2 regions of the Dokdonia sp. Asnod1-B02 genome follow, and region 1 is predicted to be linked to the other one. Evidence: riboswitches for the same ligand, from Rfam matches in the RefSeq annotation. Region 1 holds a riboswitch; the other holds the start of a gene.

What was found. Region 1 has a riboswitch for thiamine pyrophosphate ahead of thiS (sulfur carrier protein ThiS). Riboswitches for the same ligand answer to the same signal wherever they lie in the genome.
Region 2: it holds a riboswitch for thiamine pyrophosphate, as region 1 does, so the genes downstream of both, ACJJVU_RS02695 (TonB-dependent receptor) here and thiS (sulfur carrier protein ThiS) in region 1, are expected to answer to the same signal.

The regions. Positions count from the first base shown of each region.
Region 1 is NZ_JBEFNW010000002.1:2,098,281-2,109,732, forward strand. It holds gene ACJJVU_RS09615 (response regulator) at 1-535, opposite strand, end outside; gene ACJJVU_RS09620 (ATP-binding protein) at 996-2,468, shown strand; TPP riboswitch at 2,618-2,712, shown strand; gene thiS (sulfur carrier protein ThiS) at 2,807-3,010, shown strand; gene thiC (phosphomethylpyrimidine synthase ThiC) at 3,066-4,925, shown strand; gene ACJJVU_RS09635 (thiamine phosphate synthase) at 5,033-5,617, shown strand; gene ACJJVU_RS09640 (hydroxymethylpyrimidine/phosphomethylpyrimidine kinase) at 5,923-6,696, shown strand; gene thiE (thiamine phosphate synthase) at 6,696-7,337, shown strand; gene ACJJVU_RS09650 (thiazole synthase) at 7,341-8,111, shown strand; gene thiH (2-iminoacetate synthase ThiH) at 8,123-9,241, shown strand; gene moeB (molybdopterin-synthase adenylyltransferase MoeB) at 9,243-10,298, shown strand; gene ACJJVU_RS09665 (peptidylprolyl isomerase) at 10,383-10,811, opposite strand; gene ACJJVU_RS09670 (hypothetical protein) at 11,140-11,452, opposite strand, start outside.
Region 2 is NZ_JBEFNW010000002.1:581,989-593,440, forward strand. It holds gene ACJJVU_RS02690 (hypothetical protein) at 1-199, shown strand, start outside; gene ACJJVU_RS02695 (TonB-dependent receptor) at 336-2,513, opposite strand; TPP riboswitch at 2,673-2,764, opposite strand; gene ACJJVU_RS02700 (ketopantoate reductase family protein) at 2,875-3,798, shown strand; gene leuS (leucine--tRNA ligase) at 3,981-6,857, shown strand; gene ACJJVU_RS02710 (SemiSWEET family sugar transporter) at 6,948-7,217, shown strand; gene ald (alanine dehydrogenase) at 7,343-8,449, shown strand; gene ACJJVU_RS02720 (zinc metallopeptidase) at 8,640-9,341, shown strand; gene trxA (thioredoxin) at 9,488-9,805, shown strand; gene ACJJVU_RS02730 (ClpP family protease) at 10,006-10,554, shown strand; gene ACJJVU_RS02735 (DUF58 domain-containing protein) at 10,658-11,452, shown strand, end outside.

The DNA of each region.
Region 1 (11,452 bases):
ACGTATCGGCTTCTAGAATGTAAGGATATGCTTTATCTGGATCTTTAAAATTAAGGTACATGCCCGCTATATTGTAATAGGTATAAAAGGAATGCTCATTTTTGCCTGCCTCTAGTGTGTATACGATAGACTTTTCAAAATAAGCAGCAGCCTCGTCTGCCGTGGTAATATCCATTGAGTATATATTACCGAGACCATTGAGTGAAGCTACGTTTACGAAGTAATCATCTGTCTTTTTATCGAGTGCGAGGTTATAGTAATTTTTCGCGGAAGCGAAATCTTTTATAGCTTGATAGGTATTTGCCAGACTCACATAAGCCTTTGCTTGTAAGGTTTTATCCTTTCCTTGATTTGCATATTGCACTGCAGAAGTTGCAAATGTTAATCCATCCTTATAATTCCCGCTTATGTTTTCATCCTTAGATAAGGAAATAAAAATACTGACGCTATCTATAACGTCACTAGCACTATTTTGAGATAAAATAGGTGCACAATAGCAACATACAAGTAGGACTAAAAGTAGCTTGTTTTTCAACTTTAATACATTTGGGGCATTAAAAGATAGCAAAGATTAATTTAAAAGTCACTGGAAAAGACATTATTACGATAAAATGCCACATAATAATAAATATTTGTTACTTCTTTAATTTCAGATGCTTAAATCTACTATTCAGTAATTAGAGGTAAGCTGTTTTAGTCTTGTTTAGAGAAATATACGCTTTACAGAATCCGCATATTATTCAGAATTCAACAACCAAATTTTAAGTAATTCAGAATTATTTACTGTAATTTTTAAGCAGGTAATTTTCAGAGAAAGCGATTTTTTTGCTATATTACAGAGACAACTGCCTAATATTTAAAGTTTTAGAATCCCTATTCATAATTGCAATTTATTTATGTTTTAAACTTTTGAAACATAATTAAGGATCTAGATAAAAATCGTAAATTCTTAGTTATGATACTTGTATTATATTCTTAACTAACCACCGCCCCATATGAATAGTTTTGATATTAATTATTTAATGGTTTCCATATTTACCGCAATCTTTGGCGTTTTTGGAATATACCACTTCGTATCTTATTTAATTTTACGGCATAAAATTTTATGCCATTACTGTATCATTATATTTGGACTTACATTGCATTGGAGTTGGTCACTATTTCCGGAGGGATATCTTCCTGAGGTTATTCAAAAAAATGGATCACTTATCTCTGCAATGACCACCACTTTTGGATTCTTATTGTTTACAACCAATTATTTAAATATTCATCGCGGCAATCATCCTAAAATATCACGCAGTTATACTTTTTTAAAATATACCACAGTTTTAATCCCAATTCTTTTTGTTCTTAATATTCTAACTCTCCATATTCCTTGGTTGCATAGTTCGCTAGTAATGTCTGCAGCGATTACTGCTTTGCTATCCGTATTATTGAATATTTTCTCTGGGATTCGCTTATTTAATGAAGAAAAGTTTAATAAGTACTATTTGTATGCATACTCCCCAATGCTACTCTCCTCAGTCATCTATATAAGCGCATGGTTTTTAAAAGATGCTTATACTGTAGACAAACATTTTATTGTATTAATCACTTCAATTCTCATCACTCTACAACTCATTCTCTTCTCTATTTTAATTGGCTATAAGTTTAAGTCTATTGAAGACGAAAACATAAGAACACAAGTAGAAACTAATAAAATCCTTGCCTTAGAGGTAGACAAGCAGACGAAAGATTTACAAATCGCAAAAAAGGATTTAGAAAGTAAAAACCACGAGCTTGAATCTGTCAATTCTCTTAAGAACAAGCTGTTCTCTTTGCTTACACATGACGTTAGAGGACCGTTACATAATATCGCCCTGCTGGTTAATCTACTTGAAAACCAAATTGAGGATAATGAACTAAAAGAGATCTCACAAAGTCTTAAAAATGAACTGGATGATAGAATTGCTATGGTGAGTGCGTTACTAGACTGGTCATATAACCAGCTAGAGGGAATTAAACTCAATAAAAAGGATTGTGATATTCAAGAAATCTTTACATCTATAGCTAAGCAATATGAACGCTCAGCAAAAGAGAAAGATGTAAAACTATTATTCGAAATTGAAACGCCTACCCTATTTATTGATGAAAATATGTTTAAAGTGGTCTTACGTAATTTGATTTCAAATGCCATAAAATTTAGTACAAAGAATCAAAATGTCATATTATCAAGCAAGAAATGCCCAGATGGTATTGAAATAGGCGTACAAGATTTTGGCGTGGGAATGACAACTAGCTGGCACAAAAATCTTGTTAAAGATTGTATTCCTAAGACAACTTTAGGCACTAAGGGCGAGCAAGGAACGGGTTTTGGACTACTCATCACAAAAGACTTTGTTGAAATGAATGGAGGCGAACTTTTCTGTACAAGTAAACCCAATGAAGGCACTCATTTTGTAATGCGTTTTGCGGTTAGTAATAGCTGATTTATGCTGCATTCTAAGGGTTTATTAGGTATTTTATAAATAAGCAGATTACGTTTCCAATCCCCATAAAAACCTACCATCCAAAACTTAACATTTTATTTTTTTTACATTTTCTCTCGTCTAGTTCAGAATTATTGCTACTTTTAAAGTCTAAACTTTAGGAGTAGCTATTAAATTAGTTTGAGAAAAATCCTTAGAACCTGATTTGGTTAATACCAACGTAGGGAAAAGTTAGAGGTTCTTGCACCACTGCGCACTTCCTCTATTTTTAATTCTATCCTTCTCATTCCTTTATCGTTTATATAACCGAAGCACAATGCTTCATAATTGTATTAAACATGATAAACATAAAGGTCAATCAAACCTCGTATCAATTTCCAGCACAGGTCACACTAGACCAGATTCTCACCCAACTCGACATTTCGGTTAGTGGGATTGCTGTGGCTATTAATGAGCGCATTATTACCAGATCACATTGGGTTTCTACCATTCCTGATGATGGCGATGCGGTGCTTATTATTAAAGCCACACAAGGTGGATAATAGCGACTTCTAGGTACTTCAAGAGTAAAAAAACATCATTAATTAATCCAGAAAGATGAAAAATAGAGACACTGCGCCTAAGCAAGGCGGCATTACCCGAAATCCATTTCCTAATTCAAAAAAAATCTACGTAAATGGTACGATACATCCACAAATTAAAGTGGCTATGCGCGAGATTGCGCTTAGTGATACTGTGGATTCTATGACCAAAAAGAAAACACCTAACGAGCCAGTAACGGTGTATGACACCTCTGGACCATATACAGATCCAAAAAAAGAAATCAATATACACAGCGGTTTAGAGCGCATACGTGAGTCGTGGATTTTGGAGCGCAATAATGTAGAACAATTAGACAGCTACTCCTCTACCTATTGCAATGAGCGTCTTAATGATAAGAGTCTAGATCACATGCGTTTTAAGCTTTTAAAGAAGCCTATGCGTGCAAAAAAAGGTGAGAATGTAACGCAGCTGCATTATGCAAAACAAGGAATCATCACTCCAGAAATGGAGTATATCGCTATTCGCGAAAATCAGCGTATCGATGAGATGACGGAGATTAGAAAGCAACATAAAGGAGAACATTTTGGCGCATCTATTCCTGATAAAATCACGCCAGAATTTGTACGCTCAGAAGTTGCAAGAGGCCGTGCCGTAATCCCATCAAACATCAACCACCCAGAAGCAGAGCCTATGATTTTAGGGCGTAATTTCTTGGTAAAGATTAATGCAAATATTGGAAACTCTGCAGTTACCTCGTCCATTGAGGAAGAAGTAGAAAAAGCTGTGTGGGCATGCCGCTGGGGAGCAGATAATATCATGGATTTATCTACTGGTGAAAACATACATGAGACCCGCGAGTGGATCATACGCAACTCCCCTGTTCCCGTGGGAACAGTTCCTATTTACCAAGCGTTAGAAAAAGTAAATGGCGTTGCCGAAGATCTTACATGGGAGATTTTTAAGGATACCTTAATTGAGCAAGCAGAGCAAGGCGTAGACTATTTTACCATACACGCCGGTGTGTTGTTGCGTTATGTGCCCATGACCGCAAATCGTGTGACCGGTATCGTCTCTCGTGGCGGATCTATCATGGCAAAGTGGTGTCTTGCACATCATAAAGAGAGCTTTTTATATACGCATTTTGAAGATATCTGTGAGATTTTAAAACAATACGACGTTGCCTTTTCATTAGGTGACGGTTTACGCCCAGGATCTGTGGCAGATGCAAATGATGAGGCACAATTTGCTGAGCTAGAAACACTAGGCGAACTTACACAAATCGCTCGTAAGCATGATGTTCAGTGCTTTATAGAAGGTCCTGGTCACGTACCGATGCACATGATTAAGGAAAATATGGAAAAGCAAATCGAACTTTGCGATGAAGCTCCTTTTTACACCTTAGGGCCGCTTACCACAGATATTGCGCCTGGATATGACCATATTACCTCAGGTATTGGTGCTGCCATGATAGGCTGGTATGGTTGTGCGATGTTGTGCTACGTTACTCCAAAAGAACACCTTGGATTACCCAATAAAGAAGACGTGCGCGTTGGTGTGGTTACATACAAACTAGCGGCGCATGCTGCAGATCTGGCCAAAGGTCACCCAGGTTCACAACATCGAGATAATGCGCTGAGTATGGCACGTTTTGAGTTTCGCTGGGAAGATCAGTTCAATCTAGGTCTCGATCCAGAGCGCGCTCGTGAGTATCACGATGAAACCTTACCAGCTGCAGGAGCAAAAGTGGCTCACTTCTGCTCAATGTGCGGACCAAAATTCTGCTCCATGAAAATTTCTCAAGAAGTCCGCGATTTTGCTGCTGTAAATGACATAGTCGATAACGAGGTCATCCAAAAAGGAATGGAAGAAAAGTCTAAAGAATTTAAAGCCAAAGGTTCCGAAGTATATCTGTAAAAAGATGTGGGAGTTCCCACGCTGCAAAAGCGTGGGCAGGCTTTCCACTACAATCTTTTGCCAGAAAAAGGCAAAAGGATTTTCATTACAATCCTTAACTCAAAAACATGATCATCGTACTATCACCAGAAAATGATATCCCTAATGAAATAGAAATAATCAACAAGTTATTTAAACAAGGATTAGCATGCTATCATGTAAGAAAACCACATAAAAATTATGAGGAATATTGCGCCTATATACAACAGATTGATACGGTATTTCATGACAGGATTGTAGTGCACGATCATCATATGATAATCAACGAATTCAATCTAAAAGGAATCCATTTTAAGGAACAGCATCGCATAGATCACATAGATAATCCTGGTAAGTATTTTAAAGGATTAAACATGTTCGGAAAAACGATAAGCTCTTCTTTTCATGATTTGCAAGCCTTAGAAGACTGCTATTTTGAATTTGATTATCACTTTTTGAGTCCTGTGTTTAATTCCATATCAAAGGAAGGTTATAAAGGCCGTGGCTTTGATGTAAATAACAGTGATAAAACAATCATCGCCCTAGGCGGAATCCGCCCAGAAAATGTAGCACAAGTCAAACAACTAGGCTATAACGGAATTGCTGTTTTGGGAAGTATTTGGAAAGCAGAGAATCCTCTAGCTAGCTTTAGAAAAATGAAACAAGCTTTTTGAGAATAGTAACATCAGGAAAGCACATATAACCATGTATAAAACAGCTCGCGTTAAGGATTGAGCGGTTAGACTGCGCTCACCGCAGGCTATACTAAGATTAGAGGATATTTCAAACGCATGAAAGTGATATTTAGAGGACTAAAAAGATAACAATAAAACAGTTCGCGTTAAGGATTGAGCGGTTCGACTGCGCTCACCGCAGGCTATATGTTTGAGCTCTTTTTATGAATATTTCGTTAATAAAAAAGCGAGTAGCGAAAGCCTGACCTGAAAGGGAACGCCAAAATAAAGAGTAAAATATAGCATTGAAAACAAACAATTACATATTAACCATTGCAGGCCTAGACCCATCAAGTGGCGCAGGAATCACTTCAGATATTAAAACATTTGAAGCGCACCGGCTATACGGTTTATCAGTGTGCACCGCAGTTACGGTTCAAAATGACATCGATTTTAAAGAATGTGTGTGGATAGACAAAGCTGTGATTATTTCGCAAATAGAAACGCTTTTTGAACGGTTTGAAATATCCGTAGTGAAGATTGGTATTATTCAATCTTGGGAAGTGCTCTCTCTTGTTTTGGATAGCTTACATACGCTTAATCCTGTAATAAAAATCATTGTAGATCCCATCATAAAGGCGAGCGCTGGTTTTGATTTTCATAGCCTCGAGCATCAAGATATTTTTGACAAGATATGGTCACAATGTTATATGATTACTCCTAATTACGAGGAAATACAGCAGCTATATCCACACCTTAATATTAAAGAAACTATAACACACATAAGTAGCTTCACAAACATTCACTTAAAAGGTGGACATAGAAATGATAAAACAGGATGGGACGTGCTTTACCACAGTAAAACGGTTGTAAAAAATATTGCTCCAAAGGCAGAAAAGGTGTTACTGAAACACGGAAGCGGTTGTGTGCTTTCGGCCGCGCTGGCGAGTAATATTTTGTTGCAGCAAGGTATAGAAGAAGCCTCGATAAACGCAAAATATTATACCGAAGCCTTTTTAAACTCAACCGATAACTTACTGGGACAACACAGTTACCCAACACTAAAAATTAAGTCGTAATGATACCAAAACTACATTATATCTCTCAAGGTAATACTCCAGAAACGCATCTTGATAACATACAGAACGCTTGTATTCATGGCGCAACACTGGTGCAACTCCGCTTAAAGAATGTCTCTTTAGATCAGGTATTAATTACAGCAAAAGAAGCGCGAGCAATAACCGCACAATACGGCACAAAACTCATCATCAATGATAATTATGAAGTAGCAAAAGAGGTAAAAGCAGATGGTGTGCATTTAGGAAAAACCGACTCCTGCCCTACTGTCGCTAGAGCGCATTTATACTCTTGGCAAATTATAGGTGGCACAGCAAATACGCTAGAAGACTGTCAATCATTGATGGACAAAGGTGTGGATTATATAGGCCTTGGTCCCTTACGATTTACAACTACCAAAAAGAATTTAAGTCCGGTTTTAGGTTATAATGGCTATCACCAAATTACAGATACATTAAAAACTAAAACTCCCATTATTGCAATCGGAGGAATCACAATCGACGACCTAACAGATCTAATAAAAACAGGCATTCATGGAATCGCTGTATCTGGAGAAATCACTAGTGATTTTACAAAAATAGATGCCTTGCAACAATCACTAGGAGCATCATTAATAGAAGAACAACGCCATACATTTGAATAATATATGAACGATATTTTAAAAATAGCCGACAAGGAATTCAGCTCACGATTATTTACTGGAACGGGAAAATTTAGCGCAGATCATTTAATGAGAGAGGCTTTGATAGCATCTGAAAGCGAACTAATAACCGTTGCTCTAAAGCGTGTAGATGTTGCTAATGAGGAGGATACTATGCTTCAAAGCATTATGCGTCCCCATGTGAATATACTTCCCAACACTTCTGGAGTAAGAACTGCAACAGAAGCAGTTTTTGCAGCGCAACTAGCGCGTGAGGCACTAGAGACTAATTGGATTAAACTAGAAATTCATCCAGATCCCAAATACCTATTACCAGACCCTATAGAAACCCTCAAAGCCGCCGAAGAGCTTGTAAAGTTAGGTTTTGTAGTCATGCCATACATACATGCAGATCCTGTGTTATGTAAAAGGCTGGAAGATGTGGGTGTACAATGTGTAATGCCTTTAGGAGCACCCATAGGCACTAATAAAGGAATAAAAACGGTAGACTTTCTAGAAATTATCATTGAGCAAAGTAATTTACCTGTAATTGTAGATGCCGGTATTGGTAGTCCGTCGCATGCGGCTTATGCCATGGAGTTAGGAGCTGATGCTGTTTTAGTAAATACTGCCATCGCAGTGTCTAAAAATCCTGTAGCTATGGCAAAAGCATTTAAAATGGCAGTAAAGGCTGGTCGCATAGCTTACACTGCAAAACTAGCTCCGGTAAAAACATATGCAGAAGCTAGCAGCCCACTGACTTCTTTTCTTAATTAAAACAACTAGTTATGTCTTTTAAAAATACTTTTGACACCTATGATTGGGATACTGTAGAAAAAGAAATCTATAGCTACACAGCACAAGATGTACGGCATGCTCTTGATAAGGAAAAAATCGATTTGGAAGATTTTAAAGCACTGATTTCTCCTGCTGCCAAAGACTTTCTTGAGGAAATGGCACAGCGTAGCCATGTGCTTACTAAAAAGCGATTTGGTAATACCATCCAGATGTATATCCCGATGTATCTGTCTAATGAGTGTCAAAACATATGTACGTACTGCGGTTTTAGTATGACTAACAAAATTCCTCGTAGAACACTCAATGATGAAGAGATCTTAAAAGAGGTTGCATTTCTAAAATCTAAAGGATATGATCACATATTACTGGTTACCGGAGAAGCAAACAAAACGGTAGGCGTTTCTTATCTAAAGCACGCAATTGTACTCATCAGAGAACATTTTTCAAATATAAGTATCGAAGTACAGCCGCTAGATCAAGAGGAATATGAACAGCTTATAGAAGCTGGTTTATATGCTGTGTTGGTATATCAAGAAACGTATCATGAAGCAACGTATAAAACACATCACCCTAAGGGTAGAAAATCAAACTTTGATTATCGCTTAGATACACCTGACAGACTTGGTAAAGCTGGAATACACAAAATAGGTATTGGTGCTTTATTTGGTCTTGAAGATTGGCGTGTAGATAGTTTTTATACAGCCTTACATTTAAAATATTTACAAAAAACCTATTGGAAAACAAAGTACTCCATCTCCTTCCCTAGGCTAAGACCGCATCAAGGAGAAGTGCAACCTAAAGTTGAAATGACAGATGCCGATCTGGTGCAGCTTATTTGTGCATATCGCTTACTAGATGAAGATGTGGAGTTATCAATGTCTACTAGAGAAAGTGAACGCTTCCGAAATAACATTATAAGTTTAGGGATTACGTCAATAAGTGCACAATCTAAGACAAACCCTGGAGGATATGTGGTAGACCCACAATCCTTAGAACAATTTGAAATTTCAGACGAAAGAGATACGGAAGAAATCAAACAAATGATTGAATCTCAAGGGTACCAAGCAGTTTGGAAAGATTGGGATAAAAGTTATTTTGAAATTGCTTAGCATGGAACTAACCACCGCCGAAAAACAACAATATAGCCGACATCTTATTCTAGACAAAATAGGATTAGAAGGTCAATTAAAAATCAAAAAAGCAAGCGTTTTAGTCATAGGTGCAGGTGGTTTGGGATGCCCAGTATTACAATACCTTACTGCTGCAGGTGTTGGTAGCATTGGAATCATAGACAATGATGTGGTGGAGCAATCCAATTTACAACGTCAAATTTTATATACTCATGATGATCTTGGGAATAACAAAGCCATATCAGCTACAAGACGCTTAGAAAAGCTCAATCCTTATATCAATTTTGATACATACCCAATGCGTCTTACTAGAGATAATGCGCTAGAGCTCTTTGCAAACTATGATATCATTGTAGATGGATCTGATAATTTTGCTACGCGATATTTAATAAATGATGCTGCTGTATTAAAAGATAAACCTGTCGTGCTGGGTTCTATTTATAAATTTGAAGGTCAGCTGGCTGTATATAATTATAAAAGTGGTCCTACCTACCGATGTTTATATCCAACACCTCCTAAGCAGAATGAAATGCCTAATTGCTCTGAAGCCGGAGTTCTAGGCGCACTAGCAGGAATTATAGGTGCATTACAAGCCAATGAAGTATTAAAAATCATCTGTGGAATAGGTGAAGTTCTTTCTGGAAAATTGCTCACCTATAACATGTTAAGCATGGAACAAATGATTTTGGGATTTGATAAGGATACCAGTATCATAGTCAGTCGTCTTGAAGACGAGTACGAATTACAATGTGAGTTTTCTGTAGACAATATGGGTATTACAATAGATGAGATTAATAAACATCCAGAAAAATACAATCTCCTTGATGTTAGAGAGCATAATGAAAGAGCAGTACATCATATAGGAGGTCAACATATTCCTTTAGGCGAACTGCAGAATAGAGCACACGAAGTATTGCAAACTAAAGATCTGGTTGTGTATTGTAAAGCTGGTGTACGTAGTAAAAAAGCTATCAAATTATTGCAAGAAGAAGACTTTGACTGCAGGCTTTTATATTTGACGGGGACTGTTTTGTAGTTTTTGCTCAACAAATTTAATTCTATAAAAAAGAAAACGCCTTAGCTATGCTAAGGCGTTTTATATACTTAATATTAAGTCGTCTTATGCAATCTCTAAAAGCTCAAGTTCAAACTCTAAGGTTTGTCCTGCTAGTGGGTGGTTTGCATCTACAATAATATGATCTTCATTTACTTCAGATACACGTAACTGCTGCTCAGAACCATCAGGTCTAGAAGCTACTAATATAACACCTACTTCTGGTTTGATTTCTTCAGGTAGTTGCGTTTTCGGTACTGTTTGAAATAACTCTTGCTGCACGTCACCGTACGCTTCTTCCTTAGTTATAGTAACCGTTTTCTTCTCGTTAACCGCCATATCTATTAAAGCATTCTCAAATCCTGGGATAAGTTGGCCTTTGCCAAGTTCTACCTGTAAAGGTTCTCTTTGTAAAGAGCTATCAAACACCTGTCCATCTGCTAATTTTCCTGTGTAGTGTACTTTTACTACATCATTTCCTTTTACTTTACTCATAATTACTTGTTTTTAATCGAATTATAATTTGCAAAATTACAAGAAGAAAATCGGCTTACGAAGGAATCCATCAATGAATCTGGATACTGTAAAAACTTGTACTGTGATATGTAGTTTTACGACGATTCATAATATCCAATTTTATCTCAGAAATAAAGGCCTGACACCCCTGCCAGACCTTTATAAGCTCAAAAATCGTGAGCCCCTCTCACGATGTTGATTCAATTGAATTGTGCAAAAAACTACTTCTAATCTCAGAGAAGCATGAACGCTATTCAACAAGAAGCTAGTGCTATTGATAATCTTTTTGCCAGAGGTAAATTGATTATTAGACTTTATAAAAATTACTTATTTCATATTGAGCCAACTTAGGAATAGCAGCGGTAAATACTTTAATCTCCCAGTGGCTTAAGTGCGGCATCATTTCCATAGGATGCTCAAAGAATATCGTATTATCTGCTGTTGTAAACGTAGCAGACGGAATAATATAAAAGGCTCTTGGGGCATCTTCTATTATTGTAACTAAACCCAAAAAACGGTGCGATGCAACCTGTCCGTAATCAAGCTTTTGAATTTTAATACTTTCTTCCTCTTTAACTTGGATAGTCCTTAGTTGCAATTCGCTTGTTTTACCTGTAGGT
Region 2 (11,452 bases), 1.5 Mb from region 1:
GTGGGAAGCATCAGATCCTAACCATGCGCCTAATGATTGCTCACTTATGGTCATAGATGGTATCAATGTAAAATGCCAGTGTGATGATGATAATAGTTACAACCTCTTTACTGGGCAGTCTAATAATGAAGTGCTAGAATACACAATGCTTAATTACCGAGTAAATGCTTCTGGTAATAGCATCACCGTATTTAACTAAAAGTAAAAAAAGAAGCCGACTCAAAAGAGGCGGCTTCTCACTTACAATTTGTAGTTCAGTCCCCCAACTGATTACACATTGTTTAATTTTAGTGTCTTAAATATAGCGAAAATTAAATAATAAGGTCGTTTATCCCTTAAAATTTAAGTGTAGCTCCTACTAAGAAGTTAATTCCCGCCTGCGGATAATAGCCCGCTCCTTCAATTGTTGTAATCTCATTAGGTACTGAGAAATCATCATCATAGGTGAAGAAATACCCGTTAGACACATAGTCTATATTAAAGATGTTGTTTACTAATCCGTTAAGGATAATTGATTTAAAAACAGACACATCCTTTATCTCATAACTTATATTTAAATCATTTGTAAAGTAACTGTCTAGCTTTGAAAAGTCGCTATCGATGTTCCCTAGATATTGTTCTCCTACATATTTTGATAAGAAGCTCAATCTTAGATTTTCTGCAGGTTTATAGCTTATGGTGTTACCCACTACTACATCTGGAGAATAAGAGATATTTGTATTGCCTAGGTTTGTTAATACACCATCTCTTTCAAAAACGAAGTCTTTGTTTTTATTTGTACTTAGCGCCAGGTTAGGTTGTATCATTAACTTATCAGTAATCGCAACTGCAGCATCTATTTCAATACCTACTCTATAACTCTCACCACTGTTTGCACGTATAGGTGCTCCTACATCATCTAGCGCTCCAGTAAGAACTAGCTGGTCACGATATCCCATATAATATCCATTTACATTAAGCGACACGCGGCTCGTGTTGTATCTCCATCCTAATTCCCAGTCGTTAAGACGCTCTGGACGCGGTGCTCCGTTTTCAAAATCTGTACGGTTAGGTTCGCGATTTGCTCTTGCAAAAGATGCATATAATTGGTTTTCGCTGTCTATTTTATAAGAAAGACCTGCTTTCGGGTTAAAGAAACTATAGTCTTCGTCTACAATAAATTCGGCAACGTCAGAGTTGATTCCGTCTGTAGTGTATGAGATAAAGCGCTGCTGTAGGTCTAAGTATCCACTCCATTTAGAATTGAAGCGGTAGTTCGCTTTCGCGAAAGCAGAAAATTCTTTTTTCTTTCCAGTCCCGAAGTAATAGTTGTCACCAGTCTCACTATCACTAGCAAAACGCGCCCAAATCACTTCGCCAAAATGGTCTCCATCATAAATACTACCGTAAGCACCACCTACAAAGTCAATCTTGTTGTCCTTGTAATTTGCTGTCGCACTTGCCACATAGAAGTCATTGTCTAACCAGCGACGTCTTATAATATCTGATGTTTCTATGGTTTCACTACCTATAACTACTGGGGCAATGCTGTAAAATGCAAGATCTTCATCCTCCTTGTATTCTTCAAAAAAGCCTCTACCATAGGTGTAGTTTATACTGAGCTGTGTGCTCCAGTTATTGTCATAACGCTGGTTCCAGTGCAGTTGGTAATGATCCTGCTTGTAATCATCTACTTGATTCTCGTGAAAGCGTGTTTCACCATTCTCATCTGTAAACTGTCCTGCAGGGTTGAAGGTTCTATCTTCGGCTAGTGTCTCAGCATCTATACCAAACCAAGATTGGTATGTAACTTCAGACCCTGCAAAGTTGATAAGCTTGATAAGCGTATTATCATCCTTATAGGCTGCTTGCAAAAAGTAAGATTTAAGATCAGATGACGCACGGTCGATGTAACCGTCAGACTTAATCTGCGATAAACGACCAGATATCTCTATGTGATCGTTAAGCAAGCCTGTGCTAAATTTTACATTATGACGTCGCGTACCAAAAGACCCAAAAGAGTTAGAAATCTCACCATATGCCTCGTTAGAAATTGCATCTGTAAGAATATTAAGACTTGCTCCAAAGGCTCCAGGTCCATTAGTAGAAGATCCTACACCACGTTGTAACTGTAAACTCTCTACAGAAGAGCTGAAGTCTTGAAGATTTACAAAGAACGTCGTTGCACTCTCTGCATCATTGTATGGGATTCCATTTATAGTAACATTGATGCCTTGATTACCCGTACCGCGCACTCTAAAACCTGTGTAGCCTATTCCTGCACCTGCATCTGAGGTTGTTACTACACTTGGTAAAAAGTTGAGCTGCGTAGCAATGTCTTGTCCTAAGTTGCGCTCTGCAATTTGTTTTTTTGTAAGGTTGGAATGCGTAATTGGTGAGTCGGCTTTTACTCGTACAGAACGAACTAAAACTTCATCAAGTGACTCTACTTTTGTAGTGTCTACCACTGTTTTCTCTTGTGCACTAGCTGTAATTCCTGCAAGCGCAATCATACTCAATAGGATCTTTTTCATCCGTATATGGTTTAGTTACGAATACAAAGGGCAAATATTCTAAATAAGTTAGCATTTACATACCTGTGCCGTGAGCACATATTGAAGAGGGTGCACCATAGTGCTTCTCAAGAGAAATATGGTAACACTAGAAAAGCTAATTTGTATAGCGTTATCTGGAAAGACATGTTCCTCATTCCTAAACAGCATTACCTGTTCTAGGTTCAATGGGTATAATCTCAGCTTCGTGAAAAGCACCCCTTTGAGATTTTGCAAAGATATACTAGAGTTTTTAATTAAGATATTATAAAGAAAAAATAAATCCGCTTACTGTATTTTTAAACTGACTAGAATTCTCTAGTCCTAAGAAAACAATAAAACGATGCATATTTTGATTTACGGAGCCGGTGGCGTGGGGGGATTCTTTGGAGGGAAACTCGCACTTGCTGGAAATAAAGTAACCATGATTGCTAGAGGAGAACACCTCAAGGCGATACAAGAAAATGGACTACAAGTAAAAAGTATAACAGGAGACTTTAAAGCGACTCCGTATCTAGCAACAGATGATCTTAGTAAGATTGAAACGCCAGATCTAGTCATCTTTGGAGTGAAGTCATATCAAATAGAGAGCGCTGTAAAAGATATATTGCAATATTGTGATGAAAATACATTATACCTCCCTTTGCAAAACGGAGCAAGTAACGTAGAGGTCCTTAATTCGGTGGTACCTAAATCACAAGTGCTCGCAGGACTTTGCCGTATGATAAGTTTTATTGAAGCGCCAGGAGTGATCTCTAATCCAGATATAGCGCCTGCAATACTCTTTGGAGAGCAGGATAATAGTAAGACAGGGCGCCTAGAAAAAATAGTGTCCGTATTTACAGATGCAGGAATTAATGCGGCTGTCCCAGATAATATTCAAGTAGCCATCTGGCAAAAGTTTCTTTTTATCACAACCATAAGCGCCATAGGTGGATTAACAAGAGTACCTATAGGCGTGATGAGAGAGCAGCCCTATATAAAAGAACTGATGCGCAAGACCGCGCAAGAAGTATTTGAGGTGGCAAAAGCAAAAGGAATCATACTCTCAGAGAAAACTATTGAAAATATGTTTGAAGCCATTAGTAAACAAGCGCATGAGACCACAGCTTCCACTCAGCGCGATATCATGGCTGGAAAACCTAGCGAACTAGAAAACTTCAATGGTTATATCGTGAAGGAAGGTAAAAGACTAGGTGTGCCTACACCCGTAAATGAGATGATTTATGAACTGCTATTACCTCAAGAACAACAGGCAAGAAAATAGTCATTTCGACAGAGCGTAGCGACTAGAAATCACATTACGATAAGCAAGCAAGAGTGAGTATTATAATGATAACCAAAGCATGTTATTACCTACTATATAATTCCCCATAATTAATTGTAAATTTGCCCCCTTAAATGAGGAAGAGCACGCTTTCGCGAAAGCGTATAAATAATACATATACCATGAAATACCACTTTAACGAGATAGAAGCCAGATGGCAACAATACTGGGCAGATAAAGGCACTTTTCACGCGTCAAATAACAGTGATAAGCCTAAATATTATGTGCTTGATATGTTTCCTTATCCTTCTGGGGCAGGGCTTCACGTGGGTCACCCGCTTGGGTATATTGCAAGTGATGTGTACTCGCGTTACAAGCGTTTAAAGGGGTTTAATGTGTTGCATCCACAGGGATATGATTCTTTTGGGTTACCTGCAGAGCAGTATGCAATCCAGACCGGGCAGCATCCTGCGGTGACTACAAAGGTGAATATTGAGGGCGGTGTAGATAATCAAGGAAATGTGATTGCCGGTTATAGAAAACAGCTGGATAAAATTGGCTTTTCTTTTGATTGGAGTCGTGAGGTGCGTACCTCAAATCCTGAATACTATAAATGGACGCAGTGGATTTTTACAGAGCTTTTTAATTCTTGGTATAATAAGGATGCAGATAAAGCCGAAGCGATAGAAACGCTGGTTTCCGCTTTCGCGAAAACTGGAAATGCCGAGGTAAACGCTGCCTGTGATGATAATATCGCACCATTTACTGCAGAGCAGTGGAATGCATTTACAGAAAAAGAACAACAAGATATATTATTACAATATCGCCTTACCTATCTCGCAGAAACGGAAGTAAACTGGTGCCCAGCACTTGGAACCGTACTTGCAAATGATGAGATTGTAAACGGAGTTTCTGAGCGTGGCGGTCATACGGTGATACGCAAGAAAATGACACAATGGTCTATGCGTATTTCTGCTTATGCAGAGCGTTTAATCCAAGGACTTGAAGGAATAGACTGGAGCGAATCAATAAAAGAAACACAGCGCAACTGGATAGGAAAATCTGTAGGAGCGATGGTTACGTTCTCTCTTAAAGATCATGCCGAAAGTGTAGCGGTGTTTACGACACGCCCTGATACGATATTTGGAGTGTCTTTCATGACACTAGCTCCAGAACATGAGTTAGTAGCTCAGATTACAACTCCAGAACAAAAAGAAGCTGTAGAAGCATACATTGAAAAAACAGCAAAGCGTTCTGAACGTGAGCGTATGGCAGATGTAAAAACTATCTCAGGTGTATTTACTGGTGCATATGCAGAGCATCCTTTTACAAAGGAACCTATTCCAGTATGGATAGGAGATTATGTACTTGCTGGTTATGGAACAGGAGCCGTGATGGCAGTTCCTTGTGGTGATCAACGTGATTATGACTTCGCAGAGAAATTTGATATTGCAATTCCTAACGTTTTTGAAGGCGTAGATATTTCAGAAGAAGCTTTTTCAGACAAGGCAACTACGGTTATCACAAACTCAGATTTCTTAAACGGATTAAAATATAAGAAAGCTGTAAAACTTGCGATTTACGAGTTAGAAAAAATAGGCGCAGGAGCAGGTAAAACAAACTATAGATTGCGTGATGCGGTGTTTAGCCGCCAGCGTTATTGGGGAGAACCATTCCCAGTGTATTATGAGAACGGAATCCCAAAGATGATTGACGTTGCTCATTTACCTATTAAACTTCCAGAAGTAGAAAAATATCTACCTACAGAAGAAGGCGAGCCACCATTAGGCCGTGCAGATGTGTGGGCTTGGGATACTAAGAATAACAAAGTAGTATCTAACGATCTTGTCACTTCGAGCGCAGACCAGAAGTCTCAAAACGGAATTTACCCGCTAGAACTCAACACCATGCCCGGATGGGCGGGAAGTAGCTGGTATTTCTTTAGGTATATGGAGAAAGCACAGCGTGATGAAGTCTTTGCTTCAAAGGAGGCAATGGATTACTGGGGTAATGTAGATTTATATATAGGGGGATCTGAGCACGGAACTGGGCACTTATTGTACTCACGTTTCTGGGTGAAGTTCTTAAAAGATAGAGGACACGTAAGTGTAGATGAGCCGTTCCAAAAGATGATCAACCAAGGGATGATTTTGGGGACTAGTGCTTTTGTGTATAGAGAGGAAGGAACGAGTAAATTTCTTTCTGCTGGGTTGTTAGAAGGAAAATCTTATCAAGCAATCCACGTAGACGTTTCCTTAGTCAACGCATCAGATGAACTAGATGTAGAAGCTTTCAAGAACTGGCGTGAAGAATTTAAAAACGCAGAGTTTATCTTAGAAGATGGCGTTTATAAAGTAGGCCGCGAGGTTGAAAAAATGTCTAAGTCTAAGTACAACGTAGTAAATCCAGATCAAATCTGTGAGCAATACGGAGCAGACACGCTACGTATGTATGAGATGTTCTTAGGTCCGCTTGAGCAGGCAAAACCTTGGAACACGGCAGGAATTACAGGAGTACATAACTTCTTAAAGAAATTCTGGAAGCTCTACCACAATGGAGCAGACGAAGCTTTTAATGTAACAGATGAGGCGCCAAGTAAAGACAGCCTCAAAACTTTACATAAAACAATTAAAAAGGTAGAAGAGGATATAGAGAACTTTAGTTTTAATACTTCAGTATCTACATTCATGATCGCTGTAAATGAGTTAGGAGCACAAAAGTGTACTTCTCGAGAAGTACTTGAGTCTCTGGTAATACTCATCGCTCCTTATGCTCCGCATATCGCAGAGGAAATTTGGAGCAAGCTTGGTCACTCAGAAAGTATCTCTGAGGCTGCTTTCCCAATATTTGATGCAAGTCATCTTGTAGAAAGTGCAAAGAACTATCCTATCTCTTTTAATGGGAAGATGAAGTTTACGCTAGAATTACCACTAGATCTATCTAAAGATGAGATAGAAAAAGTAGTTATGGCAAACGAGAAAACACAAATGTATCTAGATGGTCGTACGCCTAAAAAGGTGATTATTGTGCCTGGTAAGATTGTAAATATAGTAGGGTAATAACCTGATTTTAATATATAGCTTGCTTGTGTTCAGATAGCTCACGAGCAGGCTTTTGTTTTGTAATTACATTAATAATACGTTGTCGCTATGGCAGGAATTGATAACATAGAAATTATAGGTCTGGTTGCAGCCACACTTACTACGGCGGCTTTCTTGCCTCAGGTGTATCAAACCTGGAAAACTAAGGATGTCTCTGGTTTGAGTCTCCCTATGTTTACTATGTTTTTTGTAGGGATTGTATTCTGGCTCGTTTATGGTGTTCTTAAAGAAAGTCTCGCCATTATCTTAGCAAATGCTGTTACAGTGATTTCTTCTTTCTTGTTGCTCTATTTTAAAATCAAATATGATAAAAAATAGCATTTTCAGATTACTAGAAATTCATAGCTATTTTTGATAATATCATTATGAGAGCCCTTGATTTTTAGTATTTTATAATCTGCAGTTTTTTATCTTTCTGTTACCTTGACGCCAAAATTCAAGCAATGGTAATAGGTGTTCCTACAGAGATTAAAAACAATGAAAACAGGGTGGGCATCACACCCGGCGGAGTCTATGAACTCGTAAAGAGAGGTCATAGCGTACATCTTCAAAAAGGAGCTGGCTTTAATAGTGGTTTTACAGATCAACATTATATAGATGCGGGTGCAACAATCCTTGATACGATTGAGGAGGTCTATGCAAGCGCAGAGATGATTGTAAAGGTTAAGGAGCCCATAGAACCAGAATATAAGCTCATTAAGAAAGATCAAATCGTATTCACTTATTTTCACTTTGCCTCTAGTGAGCCGCTCACTAGAGCGATGATTGCCAGCGAGTCTATATGTATAGCCTATGAAACGGTTGAAGAGGAAGACCGTTCGCTCCCGTTGCTTACGCCTATGAGCGAAGTGGCAGGTCGTATGTCTATACAGCAAGGAGCGCGATATCTAGAGAAGCCTGTAAAAGGGCGAGGCGTACTTCTAGGTGGAGTTCCTGGAGTGAGTCCTGGTAAGGTGTTAGTCTTAGGAGCAGGAGTAGTGGGAATTCAAGCGGCAAAAATGGCTGCGGGATTAGGTGCTCATGTAACCATCCTAGATATTAGCATGAAGCGACTACGTCATGTAAATGACATCATGCCGCCACACGTGGTGACAGAATTTTCAAATGAATTTAATATTCGTAAACATATAAAAACGCACGACCTAATTATAGGTGGTGTTCTTATTCCTGGTGCAAAAGCGCCAAAGCTTATTACTCGAGACATGCTCAAGGAGATGCGTCCAGGTACCGTAATTGTAGATGTTGCTGTAGATCAAGGTGGCTGCGTGGAAACATCAAAACCTACTACGCACGAAGATCCAGTCTTTATTATAGACGATGTGGTGCATTATTGTGTGGCAAATATGCCTGGTGCAGTGCCTTATACTTCCACCGTAGCGCTTACCAATGTCACACTGCCTTATGTGTTAAAAATTGCAGACCAAGGTTGGAAAGCTGCATGTCTTAAAGATGCTACTCTTAAAAAAGGAGTGAATATAGTAGGAGGTGATGTTGTGTATCAAGAGATTTCGGAGGTTTTTGATGTGCCATATGTTCCGCTAGCAATATAGGTTGTGGGTTACGCTTTCGCGAAAGCGAACTTTTAAAAACAACATATGTATTCCATAATCTTATGTAGTTGTCATTACAACGGGTATTTAAGGCTCTTGATAGTAAAAAGATGAATTGTAATCTTGGCTTAATTTGTGCATAATACTTTTGTAACTTTAGAAACCTAAAACAACTTTAAAATAAACGACTATGTTAGGAGGATATATGGGCTACTATATTATTGTAGGAGCTATCGGGCTTGTGAGTATGCTAGTAAGCAACAAGCTCAAAAGTAAATTTAAATATTATTCAGAAGTGCAATTGCGCAACGGGATGTCTGGAGCAGAGATTGCCGAAAAAATGCTAGCCGATAATGGAATTACAGATGTAAAAGTAATTTCTGTAGCTGGACAGCTTACAGATCATTACAACCCTAGAGATAAGACAGTAAATCTTAGTGACGTGGTTTATGGGCAGCGCAATGCTTCGGCAGCGGCGGTTGCTGCACACGAGGTAGGTCATGCTGTACAACACGCTACAGCTTACAGTTGGTTGCAAATGCGATCTAAGCTTGTACCTATTGTAAACATTGCGTCAAAAATGAGTATGTGGGTTATAATGGGTGGTGTTGCATTAATGGCTTCTACCGCAATAGGTGGTACTGTGGCAATTATAGGTCTTGCATTATACGCAATGGGGACTATATTTAGTCTCATCACATTACCAGTAGAGTATGATGCTAGTAACCGTGCATTAGCATGGCTTAAGGCAGAAAATATGGTAACACCACAAGAGTATGATGGAGCAGAAGATGCATTAAAGTGGGCTGCAAGAACATATCTTGTAGCTGCTATAGGGTCGCTAGCTACCTTATTGTACTTTGCATTACAAGTTTTTGGCAGCAGACGATAGGGAGTGTTATACTGTCAAATAACTCATGATAAACTGTCACAATGACGCTATAATCAAAGCTGATATAAGCGTTGTAAGGTTTGGATTAATTATTGACTAAGTTTGCATAGTAGAATTAAATAGAATTACAATTAAAATATATAGTTATGGCATTAGAAATCACAGATGCGACATTTGAAGAGCAAGTATTAAACAGCGATAAGCCTGTATTAGTAGACTTTTGGGCTGCTTGGTGTGGACCTTGCCGTATGGTAGGACCAGTAATCGAGGAGATCGCAGGAGAATACGAAGGTAAAGCCATCGTAGGTAAAGTAGACGTAGATGCAAACCAAGAATTTGCAGCAAAATACGGAGTACGTAATATACCTACAGTTCTTATGTTTAAGAACGGTGAGGTAGTAGGACGTCAAGTAGGCGTTGCTCCTAAGGCAACTTACACAGAAGCTATCGACGGACTTTTATAGATCCAAGCTTTTTATAAGATTATCAGAAAGGTTTGGCACTGTGCCAAGCCTTTTTGTATTTTTAGAGCGCTGTTACTAGAGTACGCTTTCGCGAAAGCAAAACAATACAACACGTAGCAGTTTTGATTACTAAAAGAAAATAATGATGAGGTTTCTGTTTAGGCAGGAACGATAAATAGCCGTAATCGCGGCATATGTTTATGGAAAAGAAAATGAAAGTACAAGACGCAATTGACAGTCAGTTGCTTGATGATAGAAAGATATTCCTCTGGGGAATGGTAGATGATAAAAGTGCAAAGCACGTGATAGATCGTCTTTTATACCTAGATGCACAAGGTCATGGTGAGATCCAACTGTTTATTAATAGCCCGGGTGGTTATGTAACATCTGGTTTTGCAATGTATGACACTATTAAAATGATTAAAAGTCCAGTTTCTACTATCTGTACAGGTCTCGCGGCAAGTATGGGTTCACTACTTTTATCTGTAGGAGAGAAAGGGCGTCGTTTTATACAGCCACACGCACGCGTAATGATACACCAGCCATCTGGTGGAGCACGTGGTCAAGCTTCAGATATTGAAATTACAGCACAAGAAATTGTAAAAACAAAAGAATTGAGCGCACAAATCCTTGCTGATAACTGTGGTCAATCATTTGAAAAAATAATGAAAGACTTCCAGCGTGATCACTGGATGGGAGCAGAGGAGTCTGTAGCCTACGGGATTGCAGATGGGGTTTATGAAGGATAATTTCCTTTATAATTTTATGAGTAACACAAAGTGCGGAATTTATTCCGCACTTTGTGTTTAATGTATCAAAACATATATCTTACCTACTTAAATTGTACCCATAATGGATATCAAATCAGAACTTAATAAAACCTCAGGCTTCGGTAACTTAGAGTTACTCGCGCGTCAGGTAGTGGAAGGTTTTATTTCTGGGATGCATAAAAGTCCGTTTCATGGATTTTCGGCAGAGTTTGCAGAGCATAAAATCTATAACCCTGGAGAGAGTACAAAGCATATAGACTGGAAACTCTATGCAAAAACAGATAGACTGTATACAAAGCGCTATGAGGAAGAAACTAATCTACGCTGCCACCTTATATTAGATAATAGTAGTTCTATGCATTATCCCGCTGTAAAGGAGCACAGCGTTTCAGATCTTAATAAGATAAGCTTCTCTGCACTTGCGAGTGCCGCTATTATGAATCTCATGAAAAAGCAGCGTGATGCTGTAGGAATGAGTATTTATAGTGACGATTATGAATTCTACACGGGAGAGAAGGGAAGTGATAGACACCACCATATGTTATTAGATCAATTAAATGGTGTGCTAGATCCTGCTATTGCAAAAGCAGAAAAGAAAACAGCGACCTACAAGCACCTCCATCTCATTGCAGAAAAGTTAAAGCGTAGATCTTTGGTGTTTTTATTTTCTGACATGTTACAAGATGATGTAGAGCAAGAACAATTATTTGAAGCGTTGCAGCATCTTAAATACAATAAACACGAGGTGATTCTTTTTCATACGTATAGTCAAGAGAAGGAATATGACTTTAAATTTGATAATAGCCCGCGTAAATTTGTAGATGTAGAGAGTGGATCATCAATTAATTTATATGCAGATAATATTAGAGATATTTAT